Regions from separate parts of the Bradyrhizobium sp. USDA 4510 genome, predicted to be linked through region 2. Evidence: predicted binding sites of a transcription regulator. Region 2 holds the regulator's gene; the other holds the start of a gene.

Region 1 (8,939 bases), 1.7 Mb from region 2:
GGGAAACGCTTCTCGACGATGTAATCGGGCAGCGGCTTGCGCGGGCTGATCGGGGCATCGCCCTGCCCGAGCGCGTGGCTGAGCAAGGTGGTGAAGGCCGCACCGAACCGCGCCGAGATTTCATGCGGCGCGCGCGAGGCGACATCGCCGATGGTCTTCAAGCCGGCGCGGCGCAGGCCGGTGGTGACAGCGGCATCGGCACCGAGCGCCGACACCGGCAGCGGGCCGACCGCCGCCGCTTCCTCGCTATCGGGGACAATCTTGCCCGAGGCGGTGCGCGTCAGCGTACGCGCCGCGATCGAGGTGCCGGCAATGGCCGCGCTGACGGCAAAGCCGCGCCGGCTCAGCGCCCCCGTCACGGTCTGCAGCAGCGCTCGCTCGCCGCCGAACAGATGCGCGCAGCCGGTGATGTCGAGAAACAGACCGTAAGGCAGATCGAGCGCGACCAGCGGCGTGAAGCGGTCGCACCAGCCGGCGATGTCGTTCAGCGTCTTCAGATCGGCGGCGGGATCGGCATCATAGACCGTGAGCTCCGGACAGATCGCCCGCGCATTGGCGAGCGGCAGCCCGATCGACAGCCCGGCGCGCACCGCGGCCTCGTCGATCGCGTGCAGCAGGATGGCGTTGTGGTCTTTTGCGACGACGACGCTGGGGAGTTCTGCTTTCTTCGCCTCTCCCGCTTGCGGGAGAGGGAGCCCTGCCACCTCCCGTGCATCAGCTTGCGAGGCGATGTCCTGCGCGAGCTTGCGCTTGATGCGGTCGATGGGCAGGCGTGGCAGCCACAGGCTGAGGATACGCCGACGGTTCACTGAATTGGCACTCATCACATTTCCATTCCATGATCCATCGCCCGACAGGGCCATGACGATTGCGCACGAGTTCGGCCTCGAAGCGCGGCGCGCCCCACACGCTCGCGGCATTGCCCGGCGGCGAATGCGCCGCGCGCACGATCCAGCGCGTCTCCGCGGTCGAGGGGATCGGGGTTGCCGCGATCCGCAGCACCAGCGCGGTGACGCCGGAGGCCTGCGCGGCCAGGGTCAATTTGCGGCTGGCGACGAGATCGAGCTGGCGCGCCTGGCCCCAGACCTCGAGCACGACCGCGCCGAGCGCATCGCAGGCGAGCGCGTCGGCCGCGGCGCGCAGGCCGCTATCGACATCGGCAGCGCGCACCGTGACCAAGAGGCGCGGATCGAGGCCGAGCTCGGCAAGCCCGCGCATCGATAGCGCGCCGTTTTCGCGATCGGAAAAATCCTGCCGCACCCAGACCAGCGGCTTGCGTGCCGACAGCCGTCCGGCGAGCCCCGCAATGAAGCCGGTCGCCGCGCCGCCTTGATGGCCGGCCGCGAACACCTCGTGCAATGCCGCCGGCGCAAGCCCGCCGCGCAGCATCGCATCCGCGCCGGCATGGCCGAGCGCGACGCGGTTCGGCATCGCCGCATCCGATGACGCCTCGATACGCGCGATGCTGCCGCGCAGAGACGCAAGCGTACCTATGCGTGCGGCGGCGCATGATCCGCCAAAGTGTGAGCGGTTTGGCGACAAGATCATGCGCCTTTCTTAAAAAAGAGGAGCGCGATCGGACGCAAAACCGGCGACCACTTTTGCTGATCGCGCTCCGGCATATGCGCCGCTCCTTCCAACCAAAATTTGAGGCCGTCACTGGTCTGAACAGAGAACCAGGGACTGGCTCATTTGTTCATGATATGTTCTAATATAAAGCTAACAGGGCCCGCGGAGTCAATCGGATTGGTGAGATCATCGATTAATGAGTGGAATCAATGGGATTCAGCAGCCGCCGAACCGGACAGGCCCTCATCTTCCGCAAGTCAGGCACGCAGGCCCCGAAAATGACGGCGTGACGGAAACGGAGCAATCGCATGCGCATCATCGTGCTCGACAACGACACCGATTTCGAGGGCTGGCGCAAGGCCGCGCGGCGATTGGCGCTGAACGATGTGAAGCCCGCGGAGATCACATGGACCGTACGCAGCGACGACGAATTGTCGTCGGCATCCTGCGTGAATGAATTGCCGGATACGCCGCAGGCGCGGTTCAATGTGTCGGCCAAATTCGTCGAGCTCGCAAAGGCCGCGATCCTGCATCGCAGTGACGAACGCTTTGCCCTGCTCTATCGCCTGCTGTGGCGGCTGCGCAGCCGTCACGATCTGCTCAGTGCGACCGATGATCCCGATATCGCCGAGGTCCACGCGATGGCGCGCGCGATCTATGTCGATATCGACAGGATGCATGCGCATCTGCGCTTCCGCGAGATCGGCCGCGAGCGGACGGCTCATTACGTCGCCTGGTTCGAGCCGGAGCATCACATCGTCGAGCTTGCCGCGCCGTTCTTCGCCGGCCGCTTCGCCGACATGCCGTGGTCGATCCTGACCCCCGACGTCTGCGCACATTGGGACGGGCACGCGATCTCGATCACGCCGGGCGTCGCCAAATCCGAAGTGCCGACCGAGGACCGGCTCGAGGAGGCCTGGCGGCGTCACGACAACGGCCGCTTCAATCCCGCACGGCTGAAAGTGATGGAGATGCCGCAAGCCTATTGGAGGAACCTGCCCGAGGACTCGATCATTAAGCCTCTGATCGAAGACGCAATGCGCATGACCAGCGGCCCCTTCATCGCACGCAAGGCGGCCGAGCCGCAGAAGCGGCAGGATACGCCGATGCCCCGCAAGCAAGTTCAAGGCAAGCAAGTTCAAGGCAGGCAAGCTCACGACATCATCGCGGCCTTGCGCGAGGAGGCCGCCGATTGCCGCGCCTGCCCGCTGTGGAAAGACGCAACCCAGACCGTGTTCGGCGAGGGACCGCAAAGCGCAACGCTGATGCTGGTCGGCGAGCAGCCCGGCGACAAGGAAGATCTCGCAGGCCACCCCTTCGTCGGACCGGCCGGCCAGATGCTCGATCGAGCGCTGCAGGAAGCCGGCATCGATCGCCGCAAGGTCTATGTCACCAATGCAGTGAAGCACTTCAAATTCGTGCCGCGCGGCAAGATCCGGCTGCACCAGAAGCCGAGCACACCGGAGATCCGCGCCTGCCGCCAGTGGTATGAGCGCGAGCTCGCCACCATCAAGCCGGACCTCGTGATGGCGCTCGGCGCCACCGCGGCGCAGAGCGTGCTCGGCAAGATCACGCCGATCAACAAGAACCGCGGCCATCTGATCGACCGCGACGGAACCAAGGTGCTCGTCACCGTGCACCCGTCCTATCTGTTGCGGCTGCCGGATGAAAAAGCCAAGGCGCTGGAATATCAGCGCTTTGTCGACGATCTGAAAATCGCCGCACACCAGTTGCGCAGATCAGCCGATGCGGCCTGAGTTCCGCAAAACCGACGGAACCTGAGGAACCACATCGCAACGAGAAATTGTTCTAAACGCGGACAAATACCTACAACCTTGAATTGATCCGTGGTAAGGTAGCGTGTTCCGCAGGTATCGGGCGTCATGTTCACGCCATGACGTACCCTGAGGCGGGCGCGCTGCGCGGTTTGCTAGCCCCGATCGTGCGGCGCGCCACCTCATCTCTCAATCCCCCTCCCTCATTTCGCAACCTTCCACTCGCAGGCGCCCGCCGAATTCTCCGGCTGCCCGGCCGGCCGGATGCCGGTGTGATGTCCTCCGCACATTGTCTCGTCCCGCGAAACGCAGGCCAGAGGTTTCCGTCGCGATCGGCAATCCCTTTTTGCTGAAGATTGCCACGAGGCCGCGAAGCCACGTGCGCGCTCAATGCGTTGCACAAAACTTCGGCTCGATGTCCACCGCCACGGGAGACCGCGCGTCTCGCGGGCCGGATTTCAATTGCTTGTCATATGCATCGATCAAAATCGGGAGCATTGGGACAGGAGTTTACCATGAGCGATATGGCGTTACCCGGCTCGATCGAGCCCGCCCTGAAAAAGGGTCCGGACCTCGACAAGGGCTTTCATCCTCTCACCGGGGTTATCTATTTGGGCGTGGTTGCGGCCGCGCTGCTGTTCGTTGCCTACAGCATCTATGCCGATGTCGACGCCACCGGCACGCGCATCACCTCGTTCCTGCCGTATATCCTGCTGTTCGTCGCGCTGCTGATCGCGCTCGGCTTCGAATTCGTCAACGGCTTCCATGACACCGCGAACGCGGTCGCCACCGTGATCTACACCCGCTCGCTGCCGGCGCATGTCGCCGTGGTGTGGTCGGGCATGTTCAACCTGATCGGCGTGCTGCTCTCCAGCGGCGCCGTCGCGTTCGGCATCGTCTCGCTGCTTCCGGTCGAACTGATCCTGCAGGTCGGCAGCAGTGCCGGCTTTGCCATGGTGTTCGCGCTCTTGATCGCCGCCATCATCTGGAATCTCGGCACCTGGTGGCTCGGCCTGCCGGCCTCGAGCTCGCACACCCTGATCGGTTCGATCATGGGCGTCGGCATCACCAACGCGCTGCTGCGCGGCCGTGACGGCACCTCGGGCGTCGACTGGTCGCAGGCGACCAACATCGCGAAGGCGCTGCTGCTGTCGCCGCTGTTCGGCTTCGCGCTCGCCGCCGGCCTGCTCTACCTCCTCAAGATCGCGCTGCAGCGCGCGACGCCGGCGCTGTTCGGCGAACCGGTCGGCGACCAGCCGCCGCCGTGGTGGATCCGCGGCATCCTGATCCTGACCTGCACACTGGTCAGCTTCTTCCACGGCTCCAATGACGGTCAGAAGGGCATGGGCCTGATCATGCTGATCCTGATCGGCACCGTGCCGACCGCCTATGCGCTGAACCGCGCAATGCCCTCGAGCCAGATCGAGCTGTTCACGGCGCACTCGACCGCGGCCAGCAAGGTCATCGAAGGCAAGGCCGCCGGTTACAACGTGATCGGCAACCCGCGCCCGGCTGTGACCAACTATGTCGCGCAGCACCAGATCAACGAAGGCACCTTTCCGTCGCTTGCGGTGCTGGTGCGCGACATCGGCCAGCAGGTTGCCCAGTATGGATCGCTGGCCAAGTTCCCCGCTGACGCGGTCGGCAACACCCGTAACGACATGTACCTGGCGTCCGAGGCGATCCGTTTCCTGATGAAGGACAAGGAAGCCGAGCTGACCGCTGCCGACATCGCCACGCTGAACCAGTACAAGGGCTCGCTCGATGCCGCGACGAAGTTCATCCCGAGCTGGGTGAAGTTCGCCGTCGCCATCGCGCTCGGCCTCGGCACCATGGTCGGCTGGAAGCGTATCGTCGTCACCGTCGGCGAGAAGATCGGCAAGACCCACCTGACCTACGCGCAGGGCGCCTGCGCCGAGATCACGGCGGCCGCGACGATCGCGGCGGCCGACGGCTACGGCCTGCCGGTCTCGACCACGCACGTGCTGTCGTCAGGCATCGCCGGCACCATGGCCGCCAACGGCTCCGGCCTGCAATGGGCCACGATCCGCAACATCGCGATGGCCTGGGTGCTGACGCTGCCGGCCGCGATGATCATCTCGGGCGTTCTGTACTACGTGTTCTACCACCTGTTCTGACGCCCCACGCTTTCGGCGCAGCAACGCGCCGGACAAAGGCCCGCACTCCGGTGCGGGCCTTTTGCTTTGGACCTGCAGCCCGGCTCCTTGCTCAGGCGGCGCAGGCCTTCGCAACCTCGGCCAGCAGGCCGCGCGCCCATTTGTGCAAGCCGGATTTGGCCGTCCTGGCGCCCCAGTGCATGTCGATCGAGATCGGCACGCGGAACGGCAGCGCAGCGACATGGAGGCCGCCGCGCATCGCCCGCGCCAGATGATGCGGGATAGTCGCGACGAGCCTGGTGCCTGTGATGATGCGCTCCAGACTGTCGTGGTTGGGCAGGCTGACCACTGGCTCGATCTCGATCTTCCTCGCCCTCAGCGCCGCGAGATAGAGCGGCTGCCACTCACCGCTGTGGGTGATGAAGACATGCTCGGCCCTGGCATAGGCCGACAGCGCGATCCGGCCGCGCGCCAGCGGATTGGCCCGATCCATCACGCAGACGTAGTGGTCGGTGAGGATATGGCGCCGGAAGAAGCCTTCGCCGGCGATGCCGACCGGACCAAGCACGATGTCGCACTGGTTCTGCTTGAGATGGACATCGCCGTGGCCCGCGGCATCGAGCAGGACGAGACGGACTTGCGGCGCGCCGGCGCGCAGCCGCGTGCTGAACTGCGGGATCAGGGTCTGGCGTTCGTGATAGTTGCAGGAGATCGTCACGCTGCCCTGCGTCGTCGCCGGATCGAATTCCGCCGGTGAGGCAAGCCCGTCGATCTCGCCGATCATCTCCCGCGCCCAGGTAACCAGCGTCGCGCAGCGCTTGGTCGCCGTCACGCCATTGCCGCTGCGAACGAACAGCGGGTCATGCAGCGCGCCGCGCAGCCGCTCGATCGCATAGCTGATGGTGGACTGGTTGACGTCGAGCCGTTTGGCCGCGGCGGAGAACGACTGCAGGTCATAGACCAGCACAAGGGTCCGCAGAGTCCCGATGTCGATCGGATCGATCGAGGAATTGGCCGCCACCCTTGCACCTCCCGCATTGCTGGCGGCCCAGCCTAGCACAAGGTCATGGAATATTTCGATGGTCCGGATCAATCCCATCGAATTGAGCGATCGTGCACCCGGAGCTAGCCTTGGCGAAAAAGCGCTTCCGGGAGGACCAATGACCAGCGCCGTGCCTGTCGTTACCGATATCGCGTATCAGGATCTGCTCGACGACCCCTATCCGATCTTCCGCCGGCTGCGCGAGATCGCGCCGGCGGTCTTCGTCGCGCCCGCGAAGCTGACGCTGGTGACGCGCTTCGACGACATCATGCGGATCGAGCGCGATCCCGCGACCTACTCGGCCGATAATCCGGCCTCGCTGGTCAACAAGGTGATGGGGCCGACCTTCATGCGCAAGGACGGCGCCGAGCATGCGATCGGCCGCAAGGCGATCGAGCCCTCGTTCCGTCCGGCCACAATCAAGGAGCATTGGGCGCCGCAATTCACCGCGATCGCAGAAAAACTGATCGATGATCTGTTGGCGACCGAAGAGGCCGATCTGTTCTCCGCCCTTGCCGCGCCGATGGCCTCGCTCAGCCTGATGGCAATGATCGGGTTTCGCAAGATGCCGTGGCAAACCCTCGCCGAGTGGTCGCAGGCGCTGATCGACGGCGCGGGCAATTACGCCGCCGACGCCGAGATCGAGCGCAAGGCGATGCAGGCGAGCGCCGAGGTCGATGCCGCGATCGACGCGGTGCTCGACGATCACCGCCGCCAGCCGAATCCTTCGGTCCTGTCCTCGATGATCAATGCCGATCCGCCGATGCCGATCGAGGCCATCCGCGCCAACATCAAGGTGATCATCGGCGGCGGCCTGAACGAGCCGCGCGACGCGATCCTGACGCTCGTGCTCGGCCTCCTGGAAAACCCGCCGCAGAAGAACAGCGTGCTGGCAAAGCCGGATCTGTGGCCGGCCGCGCTCGAGGAAGCGGAGCGCTGGATCTCGCCGATCGGCATGTATCCGCGCCGCGTCACCCGCGACGTCGATCTCTCCGGCACCACGCTGCCGCAAGACCTTCAGATCGGCCTCTGCGTCGGCGCCGCCAACCGCGACGGCAGCCGCTTCGTCGAGCCCGATCGCTTCGACGTGACGCGGCCCAAGCAATCGCATCTGGCATTCGGCGCCGGACCGCATTTCTGCGCCGGCACCTGGGTGTCACGGCTCACCGTCGGCAAGATCGTGGCGCCGATGCTGTTCGCGCGCCTGCGCAATCTGCGCCTCCGCGCGGAGGCGCCGCCGGTCGTGCGCGGCTGGGTGTTCCGCGGACCGGTGACGCTGCCGGTGCGATGGGACGCGTGAGCCTCACGCCGCCAATGCGTTCTCGACGATCTTCACGAAATACGACGTGCCGAAGACGATCGCCTCGTCGTTGAAATTGTAGGCGGGGTGATGCAGGCCGGCGCTGTCGCCGTTGCCGCAGAAGATGAAGGCGCCGGGCCGCGCTTCCAGCATGTAGGAAAAATCCTCGGCGCCCATCAGCGGCGGCATCTCGTGCACGTTGGACGCGCCCGCGACCTCGCGCGCGATGCGGCTCGCGAATTCGGTCTGCGCCTCATGGTTGACGGTGACCGGGTAGCCGCGCTCATAGGTCAGATCGATCTTCGCGCCGGTCATCTTCGCAACGCCGTCGACCACCTCGCGCACGCGCTTCTCGATGAGGTCGCGCACCTCGCGGGTCAGCGTGCGCACGGTGCCGCGCAACTCCGCGGTCTGCGGGATCACGTTGCGGGCGTTGCCGGCGTGGAATTCGCACATCGAGATCACGGCGGAGTCGAGCGGATCGACGGTGCGCGCGACGATCTGCTGCAAGGCGGTGACGAGCTGCGCGCCGACCAGCACGGAATCGATGCATTTGTGCGGACGCGCGGCGTGACCGCCGAGCCCTTCGATCTTGATGTCGATCGCATCGGTCGCGGCCATGATCGGGCCGGTGCGGATCGCGAACGAGCCGATCGGAATCCCCGGACCGTTGTGCATGCCGTAGACCTGCTCGATGCCGAAGCGGTCCATCAGGCCGTCCTTGATCATCGCGGCGGCACCCGCTCCGCCCTCCTCGGCCGGCTGGAAGATCACGACCGCCTCGCCGGCGAAATTGCGCGTCTCGGCGAGATAGCGCGCCGCCCCCAGCAGCATCGCGGTGTGGCCGTCATGGCCGCAGGCGTGCATCTTGCCCGGCGTCTTCGAGGCGTAGGGCAAATTGGTCTGTTCGTGAATCGGCAGCGCATCCATGTCGGCGCGCAGGCCGATCACCTTGACGTCGCCCTTCGCCGGCCCCTTCTTGCCCTTGATGACCCCGACCACGCCGGTCTTGCCGAGCCCGGTCGCGACCTCGTCGCAACCGAACTCGCGCAACCGGTCGGCGACGAATGATGCAGTGCGGTGCACATCGTAGAGCAGCTCGGGGTTTTCATGGATGTCGCGGCGCCAGGCCTGGA
Region 2 (8,939 bases):
CCGCGGCCGCGGATTGCCCGCCTTTGCTCGCCGAATGCGACGGCATCGCGCGGACCGCGACCGACATGATGGAGACGTTGCGCGGCGCCCTCTTCCGGCTCCGCCCGCCCGATGTCGACGAACTCGGACTTGCGGCCAGCCTCGAGGGCCTGGTCGCCGGCTGGAACGGCCGCAGCCGCGGACAGCCACGGTTCGAGATCACCATATCGGGATCGTTCGAGCGCCTTGTCGCCTCCGTCAGCGCCAATCTCTACCGCATCGTGCAGGAGGCGCTCACCAACGCCGCCAAGCATGCCGGCGCCACGCGCGTCATGCTGCGGCTTGAGATGCGCGAGGCGCCGCCTGGCGGCGGCGACAGCGCGATCGTGCTCGCGATCGACGATGACGGCCAGCCCGGCGATCCGCAAGGCGATCCCCAGCTCAGGTCCGGCCTCGGCCTGCTCGGCATGCGCGAACGGGTCGCCGCGCTGGGCGGGCGGCTCAGCTTCGAGACCGGACAGCCCAGCGGCTCCTCGCTCCGCGTCATCGTTCCCGTCGCAGCCAGCCGAGAGGCCGCACCGGTGGAGCGCGCGGCATGAGCCACGCGGCGCGCACCATCATGCTGGTCGACGACCACGCCGTCGTCCGGGAGGGCTACCGGGCGATGCTGCAGAAGCAGCCGGGCCTCTGCGTCGTCGCCGAAGCCTCCGACGGTGTCGAGGCCTACCGCCTCTACAAGGAGACCGGGCCCGACCTCGTCATCATGGACCTGTCGATGCCCGGCATCGGCGGCATCGAGGCCATTCGCCGCCTCCGGCAGTGGGACAGGCGCGCAAAAATCCTGGTGTTCACCATGCACCAGAACGCGGCCTTTGCCGTGCAGGCGATCCGCACCGGCGCGAGCGGCTATGTCACCAAGACCAGCCCGCCGGAGACGCTGGTGCACGCCGTGATGGATGCGCTGTCGGGCAAGATCGCGATCAGCCCGGATATCGACCACGAGCTCGCGCTCAGCCACCTTGCCGGCGAGACCAAGGCGGCCGACCTCCTGACCGCGCGGGAATTCGAGGTGCTGCGGATGCTGCTCGCGGAAAACACCACCGAGGAGATCGCCGAGGCACTGCACCTCAGCCCCAAGACGGTCGCGAACCTGCATTCCCTAATCAAGGACAAGCTCGGCGTCGGCACCGATATCGAGTTGGTCCGCCTCGCGCTGCGGCAAGGCATCCTCACGCAGATCGATCTCGGCGAACGCTGAGCCCACGGTGGCACCAGCCAGGCCGCGTACTGGCAAATCGAGCCGCATCTGCCTCCGGGCAAACCGAACATCGAGCCGGCATCGTCGAATGGCCGAGTCTCGAGAAAATCGCGTAACAGACCTCCAGGACAGCCTCGATGCTGGCTCGTCTGGGACATAGTTCAGAACCTGGACTACCTTGGTGGCCCTCGTGATGCTAAAGTTCTCGTCATGAAAGGCTATGGATCATTTTGCCCCGTAGCCAAAGCTGCGGAAATTCTCACGGAGCGGTGGACCCCGCTCCTGCTCCGCGAACTGTTGCTGGGGTCCCACCACTTCAACCAGCTTCGCCGCGGCATCCCGCAGATGTCGCCGACCCTCCTCTCCAAGCGCCTGCAAACGCTAGAAGAAGCCGGGCTAATCTCACGCAGATCAGGCGATAACGGGCATTGGGAGTACCATCCAACCCAGGCAGCCAGGGAAGCCAGGCCAATTATCGATGCAATGGGCTATTGGGGCCACAAATGGGCTCGCAGCCAGCTCACACCCAACGAACTTCACGCGGGCCGGCTCATGTGGAATATGCGCCGTTCGTTCGATCTAAGGCACATTCCATGCGACTTCGTTCTGTACATCGAGATTGCGGACGCTCGGCCAAAGCGCTGGTGGTTTGTTGTGAAGAAGGAGGAAGCCGATCTTTGCTGGGATGACCCCGGCTTCAAGGTCGATATCAGCCTCTATGCGAGTCTGCTGACGCTCGTGCAGATTTTCGTAGACGAGATGCCGCTGCTACGGGCGTGTGAGCTCGGCAAAATCGAGATCGACGGTCCCAGGCATCTTGTGAACAGCATGCGGACTTGGTTCCCACGCAGCAAATATGCCGATGAGGCGCCGGCGGCCGCAGATCGAGTCTCAGCCAGTTGAGGATATCCAGTCCACTTTCTGGACTAGTGGTTCTGCTTGCCTCGGCTATAGCGTTTGCGAATGCGCTCCCGCGCTAAGCATCTCAGCTAAAGGAGGCAAAGATGAGCCGCCCTTCTCTTCTTTCATGCACCCTGTTGTTGATCTTTACTTGTACTTGCGTCAGTCCCGCAGGGGCAGCCCCACCTGCCGACGAACTTTCCTCGGCGGCTGCCAAATGGGATGCCGCCATCAACAACGCAGACTTCGATGCCCTGTTACCGTTGTATGCCGCTGACGCCAGATTGATGCCGCCTGGTGCGCAGCCAGTCACCGGCCCTTTGGCAATCCGTAATTTCTTTGCCGGGCGGGGAAGAAGCGTCAGAGATCACAAGGTTGAGCTGCTCGATGTGTTGCCCATGGGAAAATACGCCTACACCACCTCGCATTTCACGGCCACGCTAGTAATAAATGAGAAGGCGGCGCCAATTTCTGGCAGCACCGTGAGACTGCTTGAACGCCAACCCGACGGGCAGTGGAAGATAAAGTCTCATATCTTCGTCAAGGAATAGATTCGCGGGTGCCACAGCCACACGGTCAGCCACCCCGCAAGCCTGACGGCCCGCAAGTGACGGATGGTCATGCACCTTATTGGCCCTCAGCCGAAGACGGCATTGATCATCGGGACATCGGTTCATTGGGTAAGCCGGACGTCCCTCGGTTTGGTCGCCATTGCCGTGGCTGTCGCCAGATGTTCGATCTCGCCCAACGCTGGGCCCGCGGCGGCGCCAGCAACCAACCCTTGCGAGCCCGCCGGGGATTGGATAGCCTTCTGCTCGCGATGAGCCTCGCAGGCTCATTCGTCCCTCGCGCGACTGGCGAGCTTACGTGGAATTGACCACGGTGAAGCGCGAAGGGTTTCAACGCCGTTCGCCTGGGCAACCCGTTCAGCTGATGATCCAGCGTCTTAGGGAGCCCGGACCATGCCGTCATTCCGCAATGAACTCCATCTCAACGATTCGGAAGTTGCCCTTGCGCTCGAGGGCGAAGAGCGCCGCCAGCAAGACGGCGTCGAGCTGATTCCGTCGGAGAACTACACCTATCCCGAGGTGCTCGAGCTGCTCGGATCGGTGTTCACCAACAAGTATTCCGAGGGCTATCCGGGACGTCGCTATTACGGCGGCCAGGAATTCACCGACCAGATAGAGAACCTTGCCCGCCAGCGCGCTTGCGCGCTGTTCCGCGCCGAACATGCCAACGTTCAGCCTCTGTCCGGGTCGCCAATGAACCAGGCCGTGTATCTCGGCCTGCTGCAGCCCGGCGATACGATCTTGGCGATGGACCTTTCACACGGCGGCCATCTCACTCATGGCGCGCCGGTGTCGCACATGGGGCGGCTCTTCAACTTCGCCCGCTACAAGACGCAGCCGTCAAACGGCGGCGCCATCGATTTCGATGAGCTCCGCGCCATGGCCCGGCACGTCCGCCCGAAGCTGGTGCTGTGCGGCTACAGCTCTTATCCGCGCGATCTGGATTATGCGTCCTTCAAGAGCATCGCCGATGAAGTGGGTGCACTGACCATGGCCGACGTCAGCCATTACGGCGGCCTGATCGCCGGCAACGCCTTGCGCAATCCGCTCGATGCGGGTTTCGACGTGATGACGACGACATCGCACAAGACGCTTCGCGGGCCGCGTGGCGGCATCGTTCTTTGTCGCCGGGAGTTCGCCGGCAAGATAGACGCGTCGGTGTTCCCGGGATTGCAGGGAGGTCCGCACATGAACGTTGTGGCCGGAACCGCGGTCACGCTGAAGAAGGCTTCGACGTCCGATTTTCATGCCTATGCAAGGCTGGTCATGCGCAACGCGAAGGTCCTGGCCGAAGCGTTGATGGAACGCGGCATGACGTTGATCACCGGCGGAACCGACAATCACATGATGGTCGTGGATACCGTGGCCAGCGTCGGCGTGGACGGCAGCGCGGCCGAGAACATCCTCGACGCCGTTGGGATCACCGCAAACAAGCAGATCATTCCCGACGATCCGCATCCGCCGCTCAAGCCGAGCGGCATTCGCCTCGGGACGCCGGCGGCGACCACGCGCGGCATGGGCGAGCCCGAAATGCGCCTGATCGCCGAACTCATTGCGGAGTCCCTCCGGTCGAAGGGAGATGCAGCGGTCGTCAAGCGACTGAGGTCGATCAGCGTCGAGATGTGCCGCGCTTTCCCCGTTCCGGGGATCGCGCCGCCCTCGTAGGCGGCCGACCTGCGTTCCTGTTCCGCGCCCGTCGCGTCACTCGGCAGGTCGTGAAGGTTCCCGGGGGAAGGACCGGAACGGAAATCGTTGCTGTTCGTTGGACCGCATGATCTCGAAGCGGAGCGTCCAACGCCGTGACCCGGAAAACCTTGCAAGCACGCTCGGAACAGGCGCTCGTCGTCATCATTCTCAGCACCGGTGCGCTGATCGGTTACCTCGGCTTGGCGCTGTCCAGGCTGTGAGAGCGACGCCGGCGGGCACCAAGCCGCCGGCAGGTATCAAGTCGCTTGGTACCCTGAAAGCGCGCGCGCGTGCCACTGAGTTGCCCGACGCGGCAAGCCAAGCCCCGTAGCAAAAATATAGGGTGAAACGAAGAGCAAGGCTCGGACAGATCATGTCGCGAGAATGCGGATGTTTGACGCACAAGCGACGACACCCGCCGTCGTCCCGGCGAAGGCCGGGACCCCTTACCCCAAATCTCAATTGTTGCGCGACGCTGGGGCCACGATCCCGTTCCTGATCAAATGCGGTGGTTATGGGTCCCGGCCTTCGCCGGGACGACGGTGGTGTGCGCGGGAACAGTCTCGCGATGGATGCAACGCCACGTACAATCCACACACCGGTCACTGAAATCGAGGACATTGCCGCCTGCCCGCAATTCTCGTACACGGTTTCATGCAATGACCTCGCAATTCACTCCCAACTCCGTCGACGTGCTGCTGTTCGATATCGGCCGCGTCGTGCTCGACATCAACTTTGACAAGGTGATGGCGCACTGGGCGCAGCATGCCGGGTGTGCGCCCGCCGAGCTCGCCACGCGCTTTGTCGTCGACGACAGTTTCAAGCATCATGAGATCGGCCGGATCGACGACGCGGCATTCTTCGAGAATCTGCGCCGGACGCTCGGCATCAACATCACGGACGCCCAGTTCCTCGAAGGCTGGAATGCGATCTTCACCGGCGAGATGCCGGGCATCGCCCCGCTGCTCGCGGCGGCCGCCAAGCGGATGCCGCTCTACGCCTTCTCCAACACCAATCCGGCCCATGTCGCGCATTTCTCGGTCACCCATGCCGAGCTGCTCAGCCATTTCCGCAACGTCTTCCTGTCCTCGAGCATCGGCTTCCGCAAACCCGACGCCGAGGCCTATGATCATGTGGTAAAAGCCATCGGCGTGCCGGCGTCGCGGATCCTGTTTTTCGACGACCTGGCCGCCAATATCGAAGGTGCGCGGGCCCGCGGCCTTTATGCTATCCACGTGACATCGACGGATGACGTGGCAAGGGCTTTGACCGCACTTGGAATTTGAAGATTAGGAATTGAGGAACTCTGAGCGTGGCCCTGATGCCGGTTGCCGATGCCCTGTCCGCCGTCCTCGCCGGCGCCGAACCGCTGCCGGAGGAGATGGTCGCGCTCGATGCCGCCTACCACCGCACGCTTGCGCACGACCTCGCGGCGCTCCGCACCCAGCCGCCGCAGCCGATGTCGGCGATGGACGGCTATGCGGTGCGCGCCGCCGATGCGGCTGATCTAAAGGCCCGGCTCAAGGTGATCGGCGAAGTCGCCGCCGGCCGGCCGTTCGACCGGACGGTCGGCGCCGGCGAGGCGGTGCGGATCTTCACCGGCGGCGTGATCCCCAATGGCGCCGACGCGGTGATCATCCAGGAGGACACCGCCGTCGACGGCGACCACATCACGATCACGGAGGCCGCCAGCGTCGGGCGGCACATCCGCCCGGCTGGGGTCGACTTCCGTGAGGGCGAGGTGCTGCTCGCCGGCGGCAGCCGCCTGTCCGACCGCGCGCTGTCGCTGGCGGCCGCCATGAACTATCCGGGACTTGCGGTGCGCCGCCGCCCGAAGGTCGCGGTGCTGGCGACCGGCGACGAGCTGGTGATGCCGGGCTCGCAGCCCGGCCCCGGCCAGATCGTCTATTCCAACGGCTACGCGCTGCGGGCGCTGGCGCGCGCCGAGGGCGCCGAGACCGTCGACCTCGGCGTTGCCGCCGACACGGTGGAGGCGACCACGGCGGGCATCCGCCGGGCGCGCGAGGCCGGTGCCGATGTCCTGATCACGACAGGCGGCGCCTCGGTCGGCGACCACGATCTCGTCAAGCGGTCGCTGGAAGCCGAGGGCGTCGACATGACGTTCTGGCGGATTGCGATGCGGCCCGGCAAGCCGATGATGCATGGCCGGCTCGGCGCGATGAGGGTGATCGGCCTGCCCGGCAATCCGGTGTCGTCCTATGTCTGCGCCTTCCTGTTCCTGGTGCCGTTGATTCGGGCGCTGAGCGGCCGGAAAGTGATTCATCATCGCCGCACGAGCGCCCTGCTCGGCCGCGACCTCGCCGCCAACGACCAGCGCGAGGACTATCTGCGTGCACGGCTCGAAGCGCGCGAGGACGGCACGTTGATCGCAACGCCGGTGACGCAGCAGGACTCGTCGTTGCTCGGGAATCTCGCTGCGGCACGGGCACTTCTCGTGCGCCCGCCGTTCGCGGCGGCGGCCGTCGAAGGCAGCGAATGCGAGATCCTGACACTGCCCGAATAGGGTTTTCGCGCCCCGCCGATTGTGCGTTGCCCGACACGTTCACCGGAAATTAAGTGGTTGCGGAACACATATCGAACATATAGTGTCCGTTCATGATTTGTTTCGAGTGCTGGTGTCTACATTCGGGAAGCTGCATGGAAGCAGGTGCATCGAGCACATGCTCCTGAGGTCAGGCCCGGCCTGCAGGCCCCACCAGAAGAGTCTCGGAATCGAACGACGCTATCAACCGGGGGAATACTCGAGATGCTCACGCGCAAACAGTACGAACTACTGCGTTTCATCAATGAACGTCTGAAAGAGGCCGGCGTACCGCCCTCCTTCGACGAGATGAAGGATGCGCTCGACCTGCGCTCGAAGTCCGGTATCCACCGCCTGATCACTGCGCTGGAGGAGCGCGGCTTCATCCGCCGTCTGCCGAACCGCGCCCGCGCCATCGAGGTCATCAAGCTGCCCGAACTCTCGGCCGGCGGCGGCAACGGTCGCCGCGGCTTCACGCCCAGCGTCATCGAAGGCACCCTCGGCCGGCGCGCCAGCACGCCGCCGATTGCCGAGGACGACGGCAACCGTCCGGTCGCGGTCCCCGTGATGGGCCGGATCGCCGCCGGTACGCCGATCGAGGCGCTGCAGACCCGCAGCCACACCATCAGCGTGCCGCCCGACATGCTCGGCGCCGGCGAGCACTACGCGCTCGAGGTACGCGGCGACTCGATGGTCGATGCCGGCATCCTCGACGGCGACATGGCGCTGATCCAGCGCAACGACGTCGCCAATACCGGCGACATCGTGGTGGCGCTGATCGACGAGGAGGAAGCGACCCTGAAGCGCTTCCGCCGCCGCGGCGCATCGATCGCGCTCGAGCCGGCCAACACCGCCTATGAAGTGCGCATCCTGCCGCCGAACCGGGTCCGCATCCAGGGCAAGCTGATCGGCCTTTATCGCAAATACTGAATTGCAAATACTTGCGGCGGCCGGGAACGAGCAACACGTCGGATCGTTCCTTGCATGATAGTGTAGCGTACGGCCTGCCCGATGCGCTCCGATACCTCTCGCGCAGCGTCGCGTGTTTGTGATCGGAGCGATCTCGGACCAGTCGTACAATCGCCCAGAAACGAGCAGACGCTCGTTCGCTATCGTCCACTCTGGTAGAGGCCCTAATGCCTCAAGGAGAGGCAGGGGTCGCTACCTCGAAATGAGGAGCCATCCGATGTGTGACTATAGTCTGCACGCCGTGGCATCGCGCCCCGCCATTGTCGGAGAGACGCTGATCACGACGACGTTCCGCGGCACGTCGACCCGCGGCTTTGCTTCGGAGAATGACCCCACTGTCGCGGTCTGCATGCTGCCGGGCACCGAGCTCGCTTTCGCCGAGAACGTTCGCTACGACAGCCGCTGGATCTGGACCAAGACGCTGAACTATCGCGTCGGCGTATTCAACGAAGTCGAGCCCGACGTGCCCGATCGGCATCATGATGCGGTCGAATTCCCCGACGGCAGCCATGTGCTGGTGACCCAGCTGGTCGAGGGACAGCGCGTCAGCGTGCTGCAATTGCCGGCGCTGCATCCGCCGGTCGAGCAGAAGCCGAAGGTTGTGGAGCGGCGGCCTTCCGCATTCGCAACGCTGTTTTTGGGTTGAGCGCATCGTCGCCGTGGAATGAGCTGTTCGGCGGCGGATGACCTAAGCAATTTCGGGCGACCCCGGACTCCCGCTTCCGGGGCGCAGAAGGAGATTTGCGTCGGCCGGCACCTTGGCGCATCATCGGGTACGGAGGACGTGCGCGGTGGTCGATAAGGTCACATGGCAAAAGGCTGGACGCGTCACGGAACCGGGCCGCTACATGTTCCGGTTCGGTTGGCTGACGGTAACGGCCGACGACCTGAAAGTCTGGGAGCAATTTCCCGAGGCTTCCTTCACTCTCGTCAAGAAGCCCGACGCCGGCCCCGACTCCGACGAATACCATCTCGGCCTGTTCGAGCTGCCGAGCGCGCCCTTGCCGGACCACGGCTAATCATCGCCCTGCAGATC

What was found. The regulator LexA, encoded in region 2, represses DNA repair genes until DNA is damaged. The targets are predictions, from matches to a motif close to TGTTCNNNNTGTGTTCNG.
Region 1: ACVMDN_RS09880 (ImuA family protein) is a predicted target of LexA. The motif match lies at 1,694-1,711, and genes of this name have one in related genera.

What each region holds. Positions count from the first base shown of each region.
Region 1 covers NZ_JBSSBT010000001.1:2,229,095-2,238,033, reverse strand. Annotated here, with positions in the region: gene ACVMDN_RS09885 (Y-family DNA polymerase) at 1-824, opposite strand, end outside; gene ACVMDN_RS09880 (ImuA family protein) at 715-1,548, opposite strand; gene ACVMDN_RS09875 (UdgX family uracil-DNA binding protein) at 1,878-3,326, shown strand; gene ACVMDN_RS09870 (inorganic phosphate transporter) at 3,860-5,482, shown strand; gene ACVMDN_RS09865 (LysR family transcriptional regulator) at 5,574-6,482, opposite strand; gene ACVMDN_RS09860 (cytochrome P450) at 6,622-7,803, shown strand; gene ACVMDN_RS09855 (M20 aminoacylase family protein) at 7,807-8,939, opposite strand, start outside.
Region 2 covers NZ_JBSSBT010000001.1:3,913,467-3,922,405, forward strand. Annotated here, with positions in the region: gene ACVMDN_RS17850 (sensor histidine kinase) at 1-578, shown strand, start outside; gene ACVMDN_RS17855 (response regulator) at 575-1,237, shown strand; gene ACVMDN_RS17860 (winged helix-turn-helix transcriptional regulator) at 1,448-2,140, shown strand; gene ACVMDN_RS17865 (YybH family protein) at 2,242-2,688, shown strand; ZMP/ZTP riboswitch at 2,978-3,063, shown strand; gene ACVMDN_RS17870 (serine hydroxymethyltransferase) at 3,100-4,371, shown strand; gene ACVMDN_RS17875 (HAD family hydrolase) at 5,052-5,678, shown strand; gene ACVMDN_RS17880 (molybdopterin molybdotransferase MoeA) at 5,705-6,916, shown strand; gene lexA (transcriptional repressor LexA) at 7,160-7,864, shown strand; gene ACVMDN_RS17890 (hypothetical protein) at 8,121-8,549, shown strand; gene ACVMDN_RS17895 (hypothetical protein) at 8,695-8,922, shown strand; partial or broken gene ACVMDN_RS17900 (ComEC/Rec2 family competence protein) at 8,919-8,939, opposite strand, start outside.